3 regions of the Arthrobacter sp. 05T442 genome follow, and region 3 is predicted to be linked to each of the others. Evidence: riboswitches for the same ligand, from Rfam matches in the RefSeq annotation. Region 3 holds a riboswitch; each other region holds the start of a gene.
The links. A riboswitch is a leader RNA that binds a small molecule or an ion and turns the genes downstream of it on or off. The one in region 3 is predicted to bind thiamine pyrophosphate.

Region 1: linked by a shared signal. The riboswitch ahead of AC1DES_RS11945 (ECF transporter S component) and the one ahead of thiC (phosphomethylpyrimidine synthase ThiC) in region 3 are both predicted to bind thiamine pyrophosphate.
Region 2: linked by a shared signal. The riboswitch ahead of AC1DES_RS10935 (bifunctional hydroxymethylpyrimidine kinase/phosphomethylpyrimidine kinase) and the one ahead of thiC (phosphomethylpyrimidine synthase ThiC) in region 3 are both predicted to bind thiamine pyrophosphate.

Annotation. Positions count from the first base shown of each region.
Region 1 covers NZ_JBFTKM010000011.1:13,536-19,888, reverse strand. Annotated here, with positions in the region: gene AC1DES_RS11960 (UDP-N-acetylglucosamine 1-carboxyvinyltransferase) at 1-160, opposite strand, end outside; gene AC1DES_RS11955 (energy-coupling factor transporter transmembrane component T family protein) at 332-1,135, opposite strand; gene AC1DES_RS11950 (ABC transporter ATP-binding protein) at 1,132-2,760, opposite strand; gene AC1DES_RS11945 (ECF transporter S component) at 2,777-3,409, opposite strand; TPP riboswitch at 3,477-3,620, opposite strand; gene AC1DES_RS11940 (heme-degrading domain-containing protein) at 3,839-4,387, shown strand; gene AC1DES_RS11935 (DUF4235 domain-containing protein) at 4,429-4,692, shown strand; gene mnhG (monovalent cation/H(+) antiporter subunit G) at 4,689-5,102, opposite strand; gene AC1DES_RS11925 (monovalent cation/H+ antiporter complex subunit F) at 5,092-5,367, opposite strand; gene AC1DES_RS11920 (Na+/H+ antiporter subunit E) at 5,367-5,912, opposite strand; gene AC1DES_RS11915 (Na+/H+ antiporter subunit D) at 5,909-6,353, opposite strand, start outside.
Region 2 covers NZ_JBFTKM010000009.1:108,978-115,330, reverse strand. Annotated here, with positions in the region: gene obgE (GTPase ObgE) at 1-1,472, opposite strand, end outside; gene rpmA (50S ribosomal protein L27) at 1,589-1,852, opposite strand; gene rplU (50S ribosomal protein L21) at 1,914-2,222, opposite strand; gene AC1DES_RS10935 (bifunctional hydroxymethylpyrimidine kinase/phosphomethylpyrimidine kinase) at 2,578-4,155, opposite strand; TPP riboswitch at 4,138-4,235, opposite strand; gene AC1DES_RS10930 (Rne/Rng family ribonuclease) at 4,338-6,353, opposite strand, start outside.
Region 3 covers NZ_JBFTKM010000009.1:886-7,238, forward strand. Annotated here, with positions in the region: gene AC1DES_RS10375 (glucose-6-phosphate dehydrogenase) at 1-646, opposite strand, end outside; gene ffh (signal recognition particle protein) at 799-2,385, shown strand; gene AC1DES_RS10385 (alpha/beta fold hydrolase) at 2,446-3,180, shown strand; gene thiC (phosphomethylpyrimidine synthase ThiC) at 3,191-5,041, opposite strand; TPP riboswitch at 5,037-5,144, opposite strand; gene AC1DES_RS10395 (VOC family protein) at 5,318-6,193, shown strand.

The DNA.
Region 1 (6,353 bases), on a different contig from region 3:
GGATCATCTTCAGGCTCAGGTTCTGCTTGCCCTGCTCCATCCGGGCGATCGCGCTTTGGCTGGTGCCCAGTTCGGCGGCCAGCTGTCCCTGCGTCCAGCCCTTCTCCCCGCGGGCATCGCGGAGAAGGACGCCTACGTATTCAGCAGTCTGTTGAGTCATTCCAGAAAAATATCACGGATGAGTTATCCGCCCCGGCAATCACGCCCGGAATGGCGTTAATCTCACACCGTTACCCGCGCTGTGCGATAACCGGGGCGGCGCCCGCGGCGGACCGCAGGGTCGCCTCCGGTGCGGGACTCGGGCACTGCGCCGTTCCGGCGTCGGAATCTGTTATTGCCGGGTGAGGAAGACGAGGTTCCAGGTGCCGGCCCCGAGCGCTGCCGCCGCGGCGGCCGCGGCGATGCCCAGACCGCCCAGCAGAACCCAGATGTCGAGGCCGCTGAACGTCGAGGCCCTCGCCCAGGTCCGTGCAGCGCCGCCGAAGCCCCGGGCTTCCATGGTGACGGCGAGCCGGGAAGCGCGCCGGATGGCCTGCACCATCAGCCCGAAACTCTGCCCCAAAGTCGCACGGAGCCGTTGATACGGGTTGCCGCGCGAGCCCACGCCGCGGGCACGCCGGGCCATGCCGATGGTCTGCCATTCCTCGGCCATGAGCCCCACGAGGCGCATGGCCGCCAGGGTGCCCAGGACGAAGCGGTGCGGAAGCTTCGCGTTCTGCGCCAGGGCGTCCGCCAGGTCCGTGGGGTCGGTGCAGCTCATCAGCAGCACCGCGGGCAGCGCGATGGCGAGTCCGCGGAGCATGAAGCCGAGGCCCAGCTGCAGGGATCCGGCGCTGATGGACCAGATGCCGGCATCGAACAGTATGGGTCCGGTGTCCGGCGCGAGGATGGCGGTGCTCCAGCCGCCCAGCGCCGCGGCGAGCGTCAGGGGCCAGCCCCGCTGCCAGAGGAGGGGAACGGTCAGTCCGGCCAGGGGGACAAGCATCAGTTCGAAGGCAAGCGCCACGGACGCCGAGACCCAGTCGATCGACAATGCCAGCACCAGGGTGATCATGACGACGGCGGCGAACTTGGCCAGCGGATTGGCCCGGGTCAGCAGGGAACGGTTGCCGCGCAGGCTCAGGACTTGCCTCATGGCGCCGCCACTTCCAGCCCCGGTGCGTTGAGGCTGAGTTCGGCGCCGCCGAGGACGGCGGTAAATTCCTGATCGTGCGTGACGGAGACGACGGCAGTGCCGGCCTCGAGGAGCTCGGAAAGGAACGAGGCGAGCTCGGCCCAGGTGTTTGCATCCTGACCGAACGTGGGTTCGTCGAGCACCAGCACCCGAGGGTGGGCGGCGAGCACGGTGGCCACCGAGAGCCGCCGCTTTTCACCGCCGGAGAGCGTGTAGGGGTTGGCGTCCACCAGCTCCGTAAGCCGCAGCCGCTCGAGCAGCTCGTCCACACGCTCCTCGCCATAGCCGAGGTGCCTGGGCCCGAACATCAGCTCGTCAAGCACGCGGCCTGTGACGAACTGGTGCTCGGGTTCCTGGAAGACGGTCCCGATCCTGGCGATCAGCTGCTGGGCCTTCCACCGGTACGGGTCGATTCCGGCGCCGGCGCTGAGCTCCATAGTTGCGGAGACCGCCCCGGAGACAGGCTGCAGGAGACCGGCCAGGGTTAGGGCAAAGGTCGACTTCCCCGAACCGTTGGGTCCGGTGATCGTCAGGGCCTCCCCCGCACGGACCCGCGCTGTGATGCCGGACTGCACGGGATGCGGCGGAATGGTCCGGAACCCCCCGCGTCGGCCCGCCCGGCGCGGCCGCTCACGGGACACCGCCAGGTCTTCCGCGGCGAGCAGCAGCGCTCCGGCCGCCACCCCGGATGCCCCGGCCGTCCCGAGGGTCCCGGCTGTCCCCGCCGTACCCCCCGCTGAACGGGCCCGGGTCGTTGGCACATGCCCCGGCACCCAGACGCCCGCAGCAATGAGCATGTCCCGCGCCTGCTCCAGGACCTGGTCGGGGGGCCCGTCAATCAGCACGGCGGATTCCGTGGCCGACCCCGGCTGCAGCACCACGATCCGGTCCACGAGGTCTTTCCACACGGCCACGCGGTGTTCCACCACAACCAGGGTGGCGCCGGTCTTGTCCAGGCTGCGGCCCACGGCGTCGCGGACCTCCAGGACGCCGGCAGGGTCCAGGTTGGCGGTGGGTTCGTCGAGAAGGAGCAGCCCGGGACGCATCGCCAGGATGCCGGCAAGCGCCAGTCGCTGCTTCTGCCCGCCGGAGAGGGCCGACGTCGGGTGGTCCAGCGGCAGCCGGCCCAGCCCGACGTCGTCGAGCGCTTCCTGCACACGCCGCCAGATTTTCTCCGGCGGCACGGAAAGGTTCTCCGCCCCGAAGGCGACGTCGTCGCCGAGGCGCGAGAGCACCACTTGGGTTTCCGGGTCCTGCTGCATGAGCCCGGCCCGACCGCGCTGCGCGCGTGGCGGGCAGCCGTCGATCAGGAGGCTCCCTGTCTCGTCGGAATCCTCCGCGTCCGCGGGCAGGCCCGGCGAACCGGCTCCGCCCGCGGCGCCGGCGGAACTGTCGCCGAGCACGCCCGCCAGGGCGTGGAGCAGCGTGGATTTGCCGGCGCCGGAAGGGCCCAGCAGCAGCACCCGCTCCCCGGGCCGGATGTCCAGGTCCAGTCCGTTGACCGCGGGCCGGGGCCGGCCGGCGTGCCGCCAGCCCCAGCCGCGGGCCGTGACCGCTGCCGGGCGGACCGTGTTGGAAGGTGTCATGTGCGGCGCGCGGACGTCAGGAAGAGACGGGCTCTGTGGCGGCCTTGCGGGACGCGAAGGAGCCCAGGACCCCGGTCCTGGCCAGGCCGCGGGTGGCGAGCCAGGCCAGGGCTCCGGCGATTACTGCGCCGGAGACTGCCGTGAAGATGATGTAGGCGAGCTTGTCCCCGGGCTCGTAGGCGATGTTCCAGCCCCAGGGCAGGAAGGAGTCGTTCAGGCCGCAGAACAGGCCCGCGCCGGCCCCTGCCAGCAGGGACACCGGCAGGTTGAACCTCTTGTACAGGAACGCGGCGAACACCAGTTCCGCACCGAGGCCCTGCAGGACACCGGAAATCAGCACCGTCGTGCCGTACTGCGAGCCCATGATCAGCTCGCCCGTAGCGGCGACGGTTTCGCAGAACAACGCCGCCCCCGGCTTGCGGACAATGAGCATGCCCAGGATGGCCGGAATCATCCAGCCGCCTGCGTAGAGGCCGGACAGCGGCGGGTAGAGCGCATTAACAGGTGCCGAGACCAGGTTGGCGCCCTGATCCCAAGCCCAGAAGATAACGCCGCCGGCAACGGCGATCAGCGCAGCCACGACGATGTCGACCACACGCCAGTTGTAGCCGCGCCGGTTGAGCGTCTGGTTTGCAAAAATATCAGTCATGTCGTCCTCCTGAGGAACAGGAGGGGAGAGTGCCCCGGCCGGCTGTGGCTTTCGCCGCCGCTCCGGGCACTCTGAGAACTCGACTCCCTTGCGCCGGTACTAACCGGATCAGGTTCGAGGGTCTGCGGCTGTCCGCACTCTCAGCGCCCACCTTTGGCTTCCCCGGATCTCCCCGGTGATGACCGACGGCGGCGCTCCCCTGTCGTATCTAAAATCACCCTTGTGGGCGGTGTCCAGTTTACACCCGGCAGTCCGGGAATCCGCGGCCGGCAGTCACAATCTGGAGCCGGCGGCCGGCCCGGTCCCTGCCGGCAGGGAACACGTCCGCGCCGGTGTCCGTGAGCACCGGGCTTGATAGAGTCGGCAGTGGCGCGGACACGGGCTGCCGCCGGAGGGCAGACGGACAACCAACCGGAAAGCTGGATTATTGTGACGCTTACACCAGCCACATCAGGGTCCTCCGCTGACTATGACCCGGACTCGAGCGAGCCGCAACCGCCGGGGTCCCTGGCGGCGCTGATCGGCCGCATCCTGTCTGAGATCGACGCGCTCCAGTTCGCGTCCTTCAGCAAGGACGACGCCCTGGACCTCGGGCTCCTCCTCGTTGAGCTGGGCAGGACACGCTCACTGCCAATCGCCATCGATATCAGCAAAGGCGAGCAGGTCCTCTTCCACGCGGCACTGGACGGCGCCACCCCGGACAACGAACGGTGGATCAACGCCAAGAAACGCACTGCCGTGCGGTACGAGGTCCCGTCGCTGCTCGTGGGCCTCCGCGCCCGGGCAGCCGGCGGACGGATCGAGGACAACGCCTGGTTCGACCAGTCCATGTTCGCCGCCCACGGCGGCGCCTTTCCGATCTACCTAAGGGGCACGGGGGCGGTCGGCACCGTCACGGTCTCCGGGTTGCCCCAGAAAGCCGACCACGATCTGGTGGTCGAAGCCCTGTCGGAGATACTCGGCCGGGCTGGGCGCTAGGCTAGGGGAAGCCCTGTTTCCTGCCGCAAGGAGTCCCAAGAATGAACATTGTCATCAAACTGCTGGGCACCGGCATCAGCCTGCTGGCCGGCTTCGCCGGAACCAAGCTCGTCGACACCGTCTGGGAAAAGACCACGGGCAACAAGCCGCCCAAGGGCCATGACGACGACGTCCCCACCACGCTGCGCTCGGCACTGACCTTCGCCCTGATTTCCGCGTCGGTCAGCGCCATCATCCAGGTTCTCGCGAACCGCGGCACGCAGCGTGCGGTCACCCGTTTCGCCAAGACCCAGGACATCGTCTAACCCCGGCCGTCGGCCCCGCCGCCGTCGTCGTCCAGCCGACGCTGGGCGGCCGCCCTCTGGACCACGGCCTCGAGCTCGTCCGTGCTTAGCAGCTCGGGGTGCAGGTGCTTGGTCCGGTAGCCGGCCCGGCCCACCATGTGGGCGGCGACAGGCACGGTGAGCAGCTGGAAGAGCCACGCCACCATCAGCACGGGCCAGACCCACCAGACGCGCATTTGCAGACCCACGGCCAGAAGCAGCAGGAACAGGCCGAGCACCTGGGGCTTCGTCGCGGCGTGCATCCGGCTCATGAGGTCCGGGAACCGCAGCAGCCCGACGGCCGCAGCGAGGGACATCAGCGCACCGGCCACCATGCAGACGGCGGATACGGCGTCGATCACGGCGTCGGCGGGGAGCGTGTCAGGAATCACGGGTGGGTTCCCTCCTGTCCGCCACGAACCGGGCCACCGTGACGGAGCCGACAAAGCCGATGATGGACATCGCCACCAGCAGCATCAGGTTGTTCAAATTCCGGTTGACGGCCATGTCAATGCACAGTGCGGCGCCGAAGATGGCCAACAGCACATCGACCGCGAGCACCCGGTCCAGCAGCGACGGGCCCCTCGCGATCCGGATGATGGCCCCGGCCGCGGCCACGGAGAGTACGACGGCGGTCACCGTCAGAACAAGCTGCATCACGCGCCCACCTCCTGGTTCAGTGCGGACAGTTCGTCCTTGGTCCCCATGATGCGGATCAGGGAGGCCTCGGTGTCCCGGACCTCCTTGCGGAGCCTGGCCCCGTCCTCGGCATTACGGACATTGATCCCATGGATATAGAGCGTGGACGTCGACCTGTCCACCTCCACCACCAGCGACCCGGGAATCAGCGAGATCACATGCCCGGTGGCCGTCACCAGGAGGTCGGAACGACTCCGCAGCGGGACGGCGACGACGGCGCTGATCACCCGCGGTCCCCGGACGACGGCAAGGAACAGTACCTGGAGGCTGGCCTCCACGACCTTCGCCAGGAACACAAACGCGAAGAAGATCGCACGGAGGGCGTTGAAACGTCCGCCGAGTTCCACCGGCGGCAAGTAGAACACCCTGGCCACCACCACCGCGACGAGTGCCCCGAAGAGCAGGTTGCCCGGACTGAAGTTCTGCCAGAGGGCACCCCAGACGATCACAAGCCACACCAGCAGCGGCAGTTCCTGGCGCAGCGAGATCCGCTTCCGGCTCATTTCCGGCCCTCCGGCCGCTGGCCGGGCGCGAGCTCGGCGATCGCCGGGACGGGCGCGTCCTCGCCCAGCACCGCCTGGATGTACGAGGACCTGTCCAGCATCTCCCTTGCGGACTGGTCGGCCACCTTGAACAGGGGCCCTGCGAAAACTGTCAGCGCCACGCCGAGGATCACCAGGCCCAGGGTGGAGCCCACCATGGTCCGCGGCAGCAAGATGACGTTGGATTTCCCTGCCCTGTTCCCGGTGGCCGAGTCCCGGGAAGCGGCGAGCAGCACCGCGTCCGGATGTTCCGCGTCCTCGGGTTTGCGCCAGAACGCGCGGTTCCAGACCCTGGCGACAGCCAGCAGCGTCAGCAGGCTGGTGAGCACTCCCCCGATCACCAGTGCGTAGGCCAGCGGCGTGCCGAGCTGGATGCCCGCCTGCAGGAGCCCGAGCTTACCC
Region 2 (6,353 bases), 110 kb from region 3:
GCGGCCTTGGCCTCGCGGCGTTCGATCTGCTCGTCGCGCTTCTGCCCGCGGGTGGGGCGGTCGCCGATGTCGGCGAAGCGCACGTCGGTGCCGCGGGGCGCGGCGAGCAGTTCCGCGCCGGCCATCATGGTCGGCTCCCAGTCGAAGACGACGCCGTCGTCCTCGCCGATGACCACCGTGTCGCCCGGCACGGCACCCTGCTTGAAGAGTTCGTTCTCGACGCCAAGCTTGGCGAGGCGGTCGGCGAGGTAGCCGATCGCTTCCTCGTTGGTGAAGTCGGTCTGCTTGACCCAGCGGACGGGCTTGTCGCCAATGACGCGGAACAGCGGCTCGAGGTTCTTCTCTTCGCGGCGGATCTTGAAGCCGGACTCGTTGACGGCGCGCGGCTTCAGGATCGGGGCGTGCACCTTGGGCGGCGCGGCGGCGAGGGCGTCGCGGGCGGCCTGGACGATTTCACCCATGGCAAAGCCGAGCTGGCGGAGGCCCTCGTGGCTCGTGGCGGAGATCTCGAAGACCTTGTAGCCGCGGGATTCGAGTTCCGGGCGGACAAACTCGGCCATGTCCTTGCCGTCGGGCAGGTCCACCTTGTTCAGGGCCACGAGGCGGGGGCGGTGGTTCAGCGGAACCACCTGGCCGTCGGCTCCGCTGTAGCTCATGTCCACGGCGTACTTTTCGAGTTCAGCCTCGATGATGGCCAGGTCCGAGAGCGGGTCGCGGTCCGACTCGAGCGTGCCACAGTCCAGCACGTGCACCAGGGCGGCGCAGCGTTCGACATGGCGCAGGAAGTGGTGGCCGAGGCCCTTGCCTTCGCTGGCGCCCTCGATGAGGCCCGGGACGTCGGCAATGGTGAAGCGGACGTCGCCGGACTGGACAACGCCGAGGTTCGGGATGAGCGTGGTGAAAGGGTAGTCGGCGATCTTGGGCCGCGCAGCCGACATGGCGGCGATGAGGCTGGACTTGCCGGCGGAGGGGAAGCCGACGAGGGCGATGTCCGCGATGGACTTCAGTTCCAGGACGACGTCGCTGGACTCGCCTTCGATGCCGAGCAGCGCGAAGCCGGGGGCACGGCGCTTCTGCGAGGAGAGCGAGGCGTTCCCGAGTCCGCCAATACCGCCGGCGGCCGCGATGTATTCGGCGCCTTCGCCCACGAGGTCGGCCAGGACGGTGCCGTCCTTGGATTTCACCACGGTGCCCACGGGGACCGGAAGGATCAGGGTTTCGCCGTGTTTGCCGGCGCGCCAGTCGCCCATGCCGGGGCCGCCGTTGGTGGCGTGCCGGTGCGGGGCGTGGTGGTAATCAAGCAGGGTGGTGGTCTGGGGATCGACACGCAGGATGACGTCGCCGCCGTTGCCGCCGTTGCCGCCGTCTGGACCGCCGAGGGGCTTGAACTTCTCGCGGTGGACGGAGACACAGCCGTGGCCGCCGGTACCGCCGGATACGTGCAGTACTACCCGGTCTACAAAGCTCGCCACGTGGATCTCCTCAGTGCTGTTCCCCGGGGCCCAGAGGGTCCCAAGATGATTGTAATGCGGTTAAAACACCGGTGGAGCGGACCTAATGGCCCGCCCCACCGATTTAGAACTTGTTGTTACTCTGCAGCTGCAGCAGCCACGATGTTCACAACGCGACGACCGCGGCGGGTGCCGAACTCGACGGCGCCGGGGGCCAGGGCGAACAGGGTGTCGTCGCCGCCGCGTCCTACGCCGGCGCCCGGGTGGAAGTGGGTGCCGCGCTGGCGGACGATGATCTCGCCTGCGGAGACTACCTGGCCGCCGAAGCGCTTGACGCCGAGGTACTGGGCGTTCGAGTCACGACCGTTGCGAGTGGAACTCGCGCCTTTTTTATGTGCCATTTGAAATGCCTGCCTTTAAAATTCTGGGGAATCTGCTGAAAACCTGAACAGTAACGAGTGGTTACTTGATACCGGTGATCTTGACCTTGGTCAATTCCTGACGGTGACCCTGGCGCTTCTTGTAGCCGGTCTTGTTCTTGAACTTCTGGATGACGATCTTCGGACCACGAAGGTCTTCGAGGATCTCAGCCGTAACCGTTACCTTGGCCAGGTCCGCGGCAGCGGACGTGACCTTGTCACCGTCTACCAGGAGCAGTGCGGGCAGCTCAAAGGTGCTGCCGGCTCCACCGGGGACGCGGTTCAGGGTAACGAAGTCTCCAACGGAAACCTTCTCTTGGCGGCCGCCTGCGCGGACAATCGCGTACACCACTGGGGAACTCACTTCTCTCGACGTTTATTACTAGATTTGCGTGCGGAACCTGGGGCCAAAGTGTTCGGACCGGCTCACGCTGTGCCTCTACGCCGGTGGATTCCCCGGGGGAATCCATGAGCTATCCCGTGGACAACGCCATCCGAAAATCGAATGAACTGTCCTCAAGGTCATAACCCAAGTATTGGCGTAAGCACCGAAGGTCTAGACTACGCTAATTTTGCCTTCGGCCGCAAACGAGGCTGGTTCCGGCGGGCTCTGCGTGATGGACGTCACTCTCTTTGGACAGAGCGTTCCTGCAGCGACTTCCCGAACCGTGCCCGACTATCCTACAGGCTGCACGGGCCAGGTCAGTTCAGGCGTGCAGGCGCGGCGCGTCGAAAAATGCGACCTCGTAGCGCGAGGACTGGCGGAAGGCCAGTGCCATGGCGTCCCTCTCGGACGCCGAGGCGTGCCTGGCTGCCGCGTCGGTATACGCGATGGCCTGCCGGGTCGCGGCGGCAAATCCTTCGTCGGCGTAGGTGCGGAGCCACACGGCATAGGGATGGCTTCCCGGGGAACCGGCGGCGAGGAACTGCCCGTGCAGGGCCTCCCCCACCTCGGCGTAGAGCCAGAAGCACGGCAGCGCCGCCGCCACCAGCACAGCGTAGCTGCCGGATGCCGAGGCGGCCAGCAGGTGGTCGACATAGGACTTCGTGACCGGACCCAGGGTGGCTTCGGCGGAGCGGGTGCTGAGCCAGGTCCGGTGCAGCTCCGATTCCACCTCGAGGCATTGCTGCGCCGAGCCGGCCCAGAACAGTTGCTCGGCGTCCGAGGGCGCGAGCGCCGCGGCACGGGCCAGGACCCGTGAGTAGCCGTTGAGGTAGATGGCGTCCTGCGCAAGGTAGTAGGCAAACTCGTTCTCGGGCAGCGTGCCGTCGGCCAGGCCCCGGATGAAGTCGAGGGCATGGATTGCCTCCAGATCGCCGGCCGCCTGGTTCCGGAGCGCCTCTACGAACTCGCCCTCCGCCGGGGCGCGGTCCGGGATGCGGCCGTGCCCCTCCGTGAGGTGCTGAAGATGATGGAAGTGGTGGACGGGGCCGTTGCCGGAGCCGACGTCCAGTCCGGTTGCAGCCCGCAACGCACCCTGCAGCCACGGTTTGACCTCCCGCAGCGCTGCCTCCCAGTCCCCCACCCGGGCCTGCACCGTGGCCATGGCCGAGGACAGGGAGCACCCTGTGCCGTGGCTGTTGCGTGTGGCGACGCGCTCCCCCGGCACCACGACGGTCTCCTGTCCCAGCAGTCCTCCGGTGTTGACGAGCGCGTCCGGGCAGCCGCCGCCGCTCCCGCCCTCCCGGTCTTTCAGGTGGCCGCCCTTGACGAGGACAGTGGTGCCGGCCAGCGCGGCCAGGCGTTTGCCCTGCTTTAGGGCCCCGTCCCAGTCCCCGGCGACGGGTTCATGCAAAAGGATCGCCAGCTCCGCGAGGTTGGGCGTGATCAGGTCCGCGAGCGGCAGCAAGGCGTGGAGCGCGGCTTCGGCGGATTCCTGCAGGAGGCGGTCCCCGCTGGTCGCCACCATCACTGGATCCAGGACCACGACGGCGGGCCTGACCTTTTCGAGCCAGCTGCGGACGGCGTCAATCACCGCGGCGTCGCCCAGCATGCCGATCTTCACGGCGTCGATGCCGATGTCGTCGCTGATCGCGTCCAGCTGCCGGGCAAGGAACGCTGCCGGCGGAACGTGGACGGCCGTGACTCCCCGCGTGTTCTGCGCGGTCAGCGCCGTGATCGCCGCCATGCCGTAGCCCCCGTTCGCGGCGATGCTCTTCAGGTCCGCCTGGATCCCCGCGCCGCCGGACGGGTCGGAACCTGCGATGGCCAGGACGCGGGGAGGCCGGGTTTGCGCGGACCGGCGTGGCGGGTACGGAAGAAATGATGAGGACAAGAGAGACATCCCTTCGCCGGTGCTAGCCGGACAGGTTCAACGGGTCTGGATCTCAGCCGGCCCAATGCGCGGCACCCCGTGTCAGTGCTCCAGCCTAGCCTCATCCGTTAAATAACCGCGGGTGCGGCCCGGTTCCGGCGTATTGCTACGCCGGTCCGGGCCGCACCCGCGGTCCCGCCGGGCTGGGCCGGCTAGAGCTCCGAGGCCGGAACGCCGACACCGAGGATGATCGGCTCGCTGGCTGCCGGCTTGGCTGCCGGCCTGCCCGCGGCAGGCGCCTTGGCTTCATGAACCGAAACGGCTGCGGCCGATGCCGTTGCCTCGCGGTGCTGGACGGACGTCTCGTTGGCTGCGCCCTGGGCGCGGCTGGCGCTCCGGTTGCGGCGTCCGCGGCGGGCGCCGGACGTGGTGCCGGCCGCGACAGCGGGCTCGGGAGCCGTCGGCGCGGGAACCGTGGACTCCGGAACAGTCGCCACGGCCGCAGGGGCCGCGGCTTGGCCCCTCGCCGGACGGCGCTGCGCTTCGGCGCCTGTGCTTTCCCCGGCTTCGCCGAGGTGGGCGAACGCCTCGGTCAGGAGGTCGAGCGTCAGGGAAGGCACCTGCGACTCCTCGGCGTGTTCGACGAAGGGCAGGGCAACCTGCTCCCCGCCGAAGGTCAGGACGGCGCCTGGGCGTCCGGCTGCTTCCTCCGTGGCGGCAAGCTTTGTGACTGCGTCGACGGCGGCCTGGCGGGCCCCCGCTTCGCTGGCAGCGGCTGCCTCCCCGTCGTGCAGGTGGGCGGCGTGTGCTGCCGCGGCGATGTTCGCCAGGGCTGCACGGGTCGCCTCGGCTTTGGCGTGCCGCTCCGCCTCGGTCGGTTCGGCGTGCACTGCTGCCGGCGCGGACGGGGTTGCTTCCGGGGTGCCCTGGCCGCCCTTGCCGCGGCGGCGGCTTTTGCGTTCGGTCCGCGCTGCGGGCTGGGCCTCGGCACGGGGAACGTAGTGTTCGGCGGCGACGGTGTTGGCACGGCGGTGCTCGACGGGCTCGTCGTGGGTGACAATTCCGCGGCCTGCGCAGGCTTCGCACTGTTCGCCGAAGACCTCGAGCAGCCCGGTGCCCATCCGCTTGCGGGTCATCTGTACGAGCCCCAGCGAGGTCACCTCGGCCACCTGGTGCTTGGTGCGGTCCCGGCCCAGGCACTCCACCATGCGGCGCAGCACGAGGTCGCGGTTCGATTCCAGCACCATGTCGATGAAGTCGATCACGATGATGCCGCCGATGTCGCGCAGCCGCAGCTGCCGGACGACTTCCTCCGCCGCCTCCAGGTTGTTCTTGGTGACGGTTTCTTCAAGGTTGCCGCCGCTGCCGGTGAACTTTCCGGTGTTGACGTCCACCACGGTCATGGCTTCGGTGCGGTCGATCACGAGGGAACCGCCCGAGGGAAGGAAGACCTTGCGGTCAAGGGCCTTGTGGATCTGCTCGTCGATGCGCCAGGCAGCGAAGATGTCCGTGTCCTTGGTCCACTTCTCGAGCCGGCCCACGAGGTCCGGTGCCACGTATGTGACGTAGGCCTCGATGGTGTCCCAGGCCTCCTCGCCGGAGACGATCAGCTTAGAGAAGTCCTCGTTGAAGACGTCGCGGACCACCTTGATGGTCAGGTCGGGTTCGCCGTAGAGCAGCTCCGGGGCCAGCATCTTGGTCGAGGTGGCCTGGCTCTCGATGCCCTCCCACTGGGCGCGGAGGCGGTTGATGTCGTGCGTCAACTCTTCTTCGGAGGCACCTTCGGCCGCGGTGCGGACGATGACGCCGGCGTCTTCCGGCAGGCGGTCCTTGAGGATCCGCTTGAGGCGGTTGCGTTCGACGTCGGGCAGCTTGCGCGAGATGCCCGTCATGGAACCGCCGGGCACGTAGACGAGGTAGCGGCCGGGCAGCGAGATCTGGCTCGTAAGCCGGGCGCCCTTGTGGCCGACCGGGTCCTTGGTGACCTGGACCAGGACTGAGTCGCCGGACTTCAGCGCGTTTTCGATCCGGCGCTGCTTGCCTTCGAGGTTGACGGACTCCCAGTTCACTTCGCCGGCGTACAGCACGGCGTTGCGGCCGCGTCCGATGTCGACGAAGGCAGCTTCCATGGAAGGCAGGACGTTCTGGACCTTGCCCAGGTAGACGTTGCCGATCAGGGAATCCTGCTGGGTCTTGGAGACGAAGTGCTCGGCGAGGACGCCGTCTTC
Region 3 (6,353 bases):
CCTCCAAGGCGAGGTCCTCATCGAAGACGATCTCCACCTTTTCGATGTACTGCCGGTTCCACACCGGTTCCAGGAAGGTGTTCGCGAAGCGCAGTCCCAGGATGTTCAGGACGGTGGCCTTGCCCAGGAAATGGTCCACCCGGTGGATGTGGTCTTCGGGGACGAGCGCGCCCAGGGTCCGGTTCAGGTGGCGCGCGGACTCCTCGCCCGAGCCGAACGGCTTCTCCATCACCAGCCGGGTCCCGGCAGGCACCTCGTCCGGAGCCAGCGCCTCACACGCCAGCTGGCTGATGCGCGGCGGGAGCGCGAAGTAGACGGCCACGGGCCCCTCCAGCTGCGCCAGCAGGCCTGCGAGCTGGCCGGCGGCCGTAACGTCGAGCTGGTGGTAGCTCGTGGTCGCCCGGATCCGCTTCAGCTCCCGCTTGCCGTACGCGTCCGCCTGCGAGTTCTCGTCGGCAAAAGATTCCCCGATGCGCCCCAGCCACTGTTCCGGCGTCCAGAAGTCCGATCCCGCACCCACCAAGGTCAGGCCGTCGGCGCGCCCCCGGGCCACGAGCCGGGCCAGGCCGGGCAGCAGGAGCCTGCCGGTGAGGTCGCCTGAGGCGCCGAGGATGAGCAGGGTCTTTACAGTTGTTTGGCTGGTCACCTAAGCCAGCATGCCATCTTCAAGGCTCGTCTTGGTACCCTAGATAGTCGAGTCCCGTTGTCGAGGCGGTTCGTTCAGGCGAACATCAGCCGCGACGCTGGCGTGCCGGACCGGCCGCCATCTGTAGATCCACTGAAAGAAGTGCACGGCGCGTGTTCAATTCACTCTCTGACCGGTTGACAGCAACCTTCAAGAACCTCCGTGGCAAAGGCCGCCTGACCGAGGCCGACGTTGACGGCACGGTCCGCGAAATCCGGCGCGCCCTCCTGGACGCCGATGTCGCAGTCCCTGTCGTCCGGGAATTCACCGGGCGCGTGCGCGAGCGTGCCCTCGGCGCCGAGGTCAACGCCGCGCTAAACCCGGGCCAGCAGATCGTGAAGATCGTCAACGAGGAACTCGTCGAGATCCTCGGCGGCGAAACCCGCAGGATCCGCCTGGCCAAGACCGGCCCCACCATCATCATGCTCGCGGGCCTCCAGGGTGCCGGCAAGACCACCCTCGCCGGCAAGCTCGCCAAGTACCTCAAGGCCCAGGGCCACAGCCCCATGCTGGTCGCTTCGGACCTGCAGCGCCCCAACGCCGTCAACCAGCTGCAGATCGTCGGCCAGCGCGCGGGCGTGCCGGTGTTCGCCCCGCACCCGGGCGCAACGTCCGCCGAGCTTGAGCACCCCGCCGGCGACCCGGTCGCCGTCGCCCGCGACGGCGTCGAGGAAGCCCGCCGCACGCTGCACGACGTCGTGATCGTGGACACCGCCGGCCGTACCGGCATCGACGCCGAGATGATGGAGCAGGCCCGCCAGATCCGCCGGGCGATCGTCCCCAACGAAGTCCTCTTCGTCATCGACTCCATGATCGGCCAGGACGCCGTCAACACGGCGCTCGCTTTCGATGAAGGCGTCAACTTCACCGGCGTCGTGCTCTCCAAGCTCGACGGCGACGCCCGCGGCGGTGCCGCGCTCTCAGTCGCCTCTGTGACCGGCAAGCCCGTCATGTTCGCGTCCACCGGCGAAGGCCTCGACGACTTCGAGCTCTTCCACCCGGACCGCATGGCCTCCCGCATCCTTGACCTCGGCGACGTGCTCACCCTGATCGAGCAGGCCGAAAGATCCTGGGACAAGGACGAAGCCGCACGGATGGCGAAGAAGTTCGCCGACCAGGAAGACTTCACCCTGGACGACTTCCTGGCCCAGATGCAGCAGATCCGCAACATGGGCTCCATGAAGAAGATGCTCATGATGATGCCGGGCGCGCAGAACATCCGGCAGCAGCTTGAGCAGTTCGACGAACGCGAGATCGACCGCGTCGAGGCCATTGTCCGGTCCATGACGCCGCACGAGCGCGTCGCGCCCAAGATCATCAACGGCTCCCGCCGCGCCCGTATCGCCCGCGGCTCCGGCGTGCACGTCTCCGAGGTCAACGGCCTCCTGGAGCGCTTCGCCCAGGCCCAGAAGATGATGAAGAAGATGGCTGCCGGCGGCGGGATGCCCGGTATGCCGGGAATGCCCGGCATGGGCGGCGGAGGGGCGCGCAAGGGAGCCAAGAACGCCCCCAAGAAGAAGGCCCGCTCCGGCAACCCGGCCAAGGCCGCGCAGGAACTCCGTGACGCCGAGGCCCGGCGTGCGGCAGGGCCCAACACCGTGCCCACCGGCGCGTCCTTCGGGCAGCAGGGCGGGGACTTCGATCCCTCCCAGCTGAACCTGCCCAAGGGCTTCGATAAGTTCCTCGGCGGCAGCAAGTAACCGGCAGCCCGCAGCTATGTCGCAGGCCCCCTTGCGGGACCGGTGCCCTAGGGTTAGATCATGTTCAAGCAGCGCGTAGTCTTCGTCCACGGGGCAGGCAGCTTCGGGGCCTCCGCGTGGCCAAAGCAGCACGGGATGGCGCTGGGCTATGACGCCCTGTTCCTGCGCCGCCACGGCTTCGACGCCGTCGCTGAACCGCTCGAATCCGACTTCGCCGCCGACGCAGCCATCGTGCTGGGCGCGCTCGCCGACGACGGACGCGGCGCGGCCGGCGGCCACGTCGTGGCGCACTCCCAGGGCGCCATCTCCGCGATGATGGCCGCCGTCGAATGGCCAGACCTCGTCCAGTCCCTCACCCTGGTGGAACCGGGCTGCCTCTCCCTGACGGCGGAACTGCCGGCTACGGCCGCGCACCGGACCCTGATGCAGCCGCTGTTCGACGTCCGCCACCATCTGAGCGACGACGATTTCCACAGGGAACTTGTGCGCCGCGCGTTTTCGGCGGAGGCTCCCGGCGCCACCACCCCGGAGGCACGCCGCGCCGCCCGGCGGCTCAGGCTGCAGGCACCTGCCTGGGAGGCGCCCCTGCAGATCGTGCCCGGGGTCCCCACCCTGGTGCTCACCGGCGGCTGGGAACCGCTCTACGAGGAAATCGCAGGCTACCTGCGTGAAACCGGCGCCCTGCACCGCGTCGCCGCGGGAGGACACCGGCCCCAGGACTCAGCGGACGGAGACCGGATCATCCGCTCGTTCATTGCGGATGTCAGCCGGCGCCAGCACGCAGAAGCGTCGTAGCCGGGTACACCTAGGACGCCGGGGGTGCGCCGACGGCAGGCTCCGGCAGGTAGACCTTGCCGCCCGAGGCAAGGAACTCGTTGCTCTTGGCCTGCATTCCGGCCGCCAGCTGTGCCAGGGCGGCCTGGGAATCCGCTGATCCGTATTCGTCCCGGATGTCCTGGCTGATCCGCATGGAACAGAACTTCGGCCCGCACATCGAGCAGAAGTGCGCAGTCTTGGCCGGTTCGGCCGGCAACGTCTCGTCGTGGAAAGCCTCTGCGGTGACCGGATCCAGGGAAAGGGCGAACTGGTCCCGCCAGCGGAACTCGAACCGTGCCTTGGACAGGGCGTCATCGCGTTCGTGGGCGCCCGGGTGGCCCTTGGCCAGGTCGGCCGCGTGCGCTGCGATCTTGTACGTGATCACTCCCGTTTTGACGTCGTCCTTGTTCGGCAGCCCGAGGTGCTCCTTGGGTGTGACATAGCAGAGCATCGCGGTGCCGTACCGGGCGATCTCCGTGGCGCCGATGGCCGAGGTGATGTGGTCATAGCCCGGCGCGATATCCGTGACCAGCGGCCCGAGCGTGTAGAACGGTGCGCCCTGGCAGAGCTCCTGCTGGCGCTCCACGTTTTCACGGACCAGATGGAACGGCACATGGCCCGGCCCCTCCACCATGACCTGGACATCGAACTCCCAGGCACGCTTCGTCAGCTCGGCCAGGGTATCCAGCTCGGCGAACTGCGCGGCGTCGTTGGCGTCCGCCGTCGCGCCGGGCCGCAGTCCGTCGCCCAGCGAGAACGCGACATCGTATTTGGCGAAGATCGCGCAGAGCTCGTCAAAGTGCGTGTAGAGGAAGTTTTCCTGGTGGTGCGCGAGGCACCAGCCGGCCATGATCGACCCTCCGCGCGAGACGATGCCCGTGACCCGGTTGGCGGTCAGCGGCACATAGCGCAGCAGCACTCCGGCGTGGATGGTCATGTAGTCGACCCCCTGCTCGCACTGCTCGATCACGGTGTCCCGGAAGATTTCCCAGGTCAGGGCGTTCGCCTCGCCGTTGACTTTTTCGAGCGCCTGGTAGATCGGAACCGTGCCGATCGGGACGGGGGAGTTGCGGATGATCCACTCGCGGGTGGTGTGGATGTCATCGCCGGTGGAGAGGTCCATGACAGTGTCGGCACCCCACTGCGTGGCCCACTGCAGTTTGTCCACCTCCTCCGCGATGGAGCTGGTCACGGCAGAGTTGCCGATGTTGGCATTGATCTTCACCAGGAAGGCCTTGCCGATGATCATGGGCTCGGATTCGGGGTGGTTGATGTTGTTCGGGATGATGGCCCGGCCTGCCGCCACCTCGCTGCGGACCAGTTCGACGCCGCAGTTTTCGCGCAAGGCGACGAACCGCATCTCCGGCGTGATCACACCTTGCCGTGCGTAGTGCATCTGGGTCACCGTCCGGCCGGCGACGGCGCGGCGGGGCACAGGCCGGGCGCCTTTCCACTCGGCGGACGCGGCACCGCGGCGCACGGCCGACCTGCCGTCGTCGAGCAGGTTCCGTTCCCGCCCGCTGTACGGCTCGGTATCGGCCCTGGCCGCAATCCACGGTGCGCGGAGCGGTTCCAGCCCCAGGACCGGGTCGCTGCCCGGCCCGGCCGTGCGGTAGACCCGGAACGGGGCGTTGGCGGCGCCGCCCGGAGAGGCCGCCAGCGCAATCTCGGTCACCGGAACGCGGATGCCGTGCTCCGGATCCGTGGCGAACGCCAGGGAACGGGACTTCAGCGACTGTGTGGGGACCGCGGGCTGGTTTTGGCCGGGCTGGTCTTGGTTGGTCCGGTCTTGTCCGGCCCGGTTTTGGACAGGGCTGTGCTGCGCAGATTGGGTGCTCACGGAAATACTCACTTCCTTCGCCGGCATTACCCGGACAGGTTCAACGGTCGCAGGCTGCGTCAGCCCGATCTCAGCCCCTGCAGAGGCACCCGTGTGGTCGTAGAAGAAGCTACCACAAGGGCCCCGAGGTCCACCCGAGTGTGACGGGACCCGGATCGTCGCGTGGATCCAGCCGCGGCGGCTGGCCCATTTGGAATAAATTGAAGCTTCAAGTAATTTTAACTATATGCAAAGGTCATCGAAGGTCGGTGGCCACTGAACCACCGGAGCGTTCAAATGACTGCCGAAGCCACCAGCCACGATCTTCTTCCCGCCGCACTCACCATGGGCACTGTGATGCTCAAAGTCGGCGACATGCGGCTCATGACGGACTACTACCAGCGTGCCCTGGGCCTTGACATTGTGGCCGAGCAGGACGGCGGGCTCTACCTCGGCCGCCGCCAGAAGCCGCTGGTCCACCTCGCCCCCGCCCCCGGGCTGAACATCCCCTCCCGCGGCGAGGCCGGCCTCTTCCACACGGCACTGCTCTTCGAGGACCAGCCTGCCCTGGCCGCCACGGTCGCCAGCGCGGCCCAGTTCGAGCCGCAGTCCTTCACGGGGAGCGCCGACCACCTGGTCAGCGAGGCGTTCTATTTCAACGACCCCGAAGGCAACGGGATCGAGCTCTACTACGACCGTCCGCGGGCCGCGTGGGCCTGGGAGGGCAAGAACGTCGTGATGGACAGTCTCGCCCTGCCGCCGCAGCGCTATCTGGAACAGTTCCTGACCGAAGAATCCGTGAGCGGCCAGCGCGAGGCCGATGCCGGCGTCGGGCACGTCCACCTGCAGGTGGGCGACGTCCAGTCGGCCCACGACTTCTACGTCGGGACCCTGGGCTTTGAGAAGACGGCGGGCTGGCACGGCCAGGCGCTGTTCGTCTCCGCCGGCGGCTACCACCACCACATGGCCATGAACGTCTGGAATAGCCGCGGCGCCGGGCCCCGCCGGGACACCCTCGGCCTGGGCGAAGTGCTGATTGAAGTGCCTTCGGGGGACGACGTCGGAGCCCTTGCCGACCGTCTCAAGGTTGCCGGTGTCCAGTCCCACCACACCGGGGCCGAGCTGCGGTTCGAGGATCCGTGGCGCAACCGCATCCGTGTCGCTGTCCGCTGAGCACCCGCTGAGTCCGGCGTGGTGGCCGGGCGCGTGAGCCGTCCGCGGACGCACCATGATGCGGTCACCCACAGCTGTCCGGGATTTATTTTCCACCGGTTTGCCATGCCCGGTCCGCCACGCCGCCCGTTGCCGGACACCGTTGCATAAGGCCTGGGAT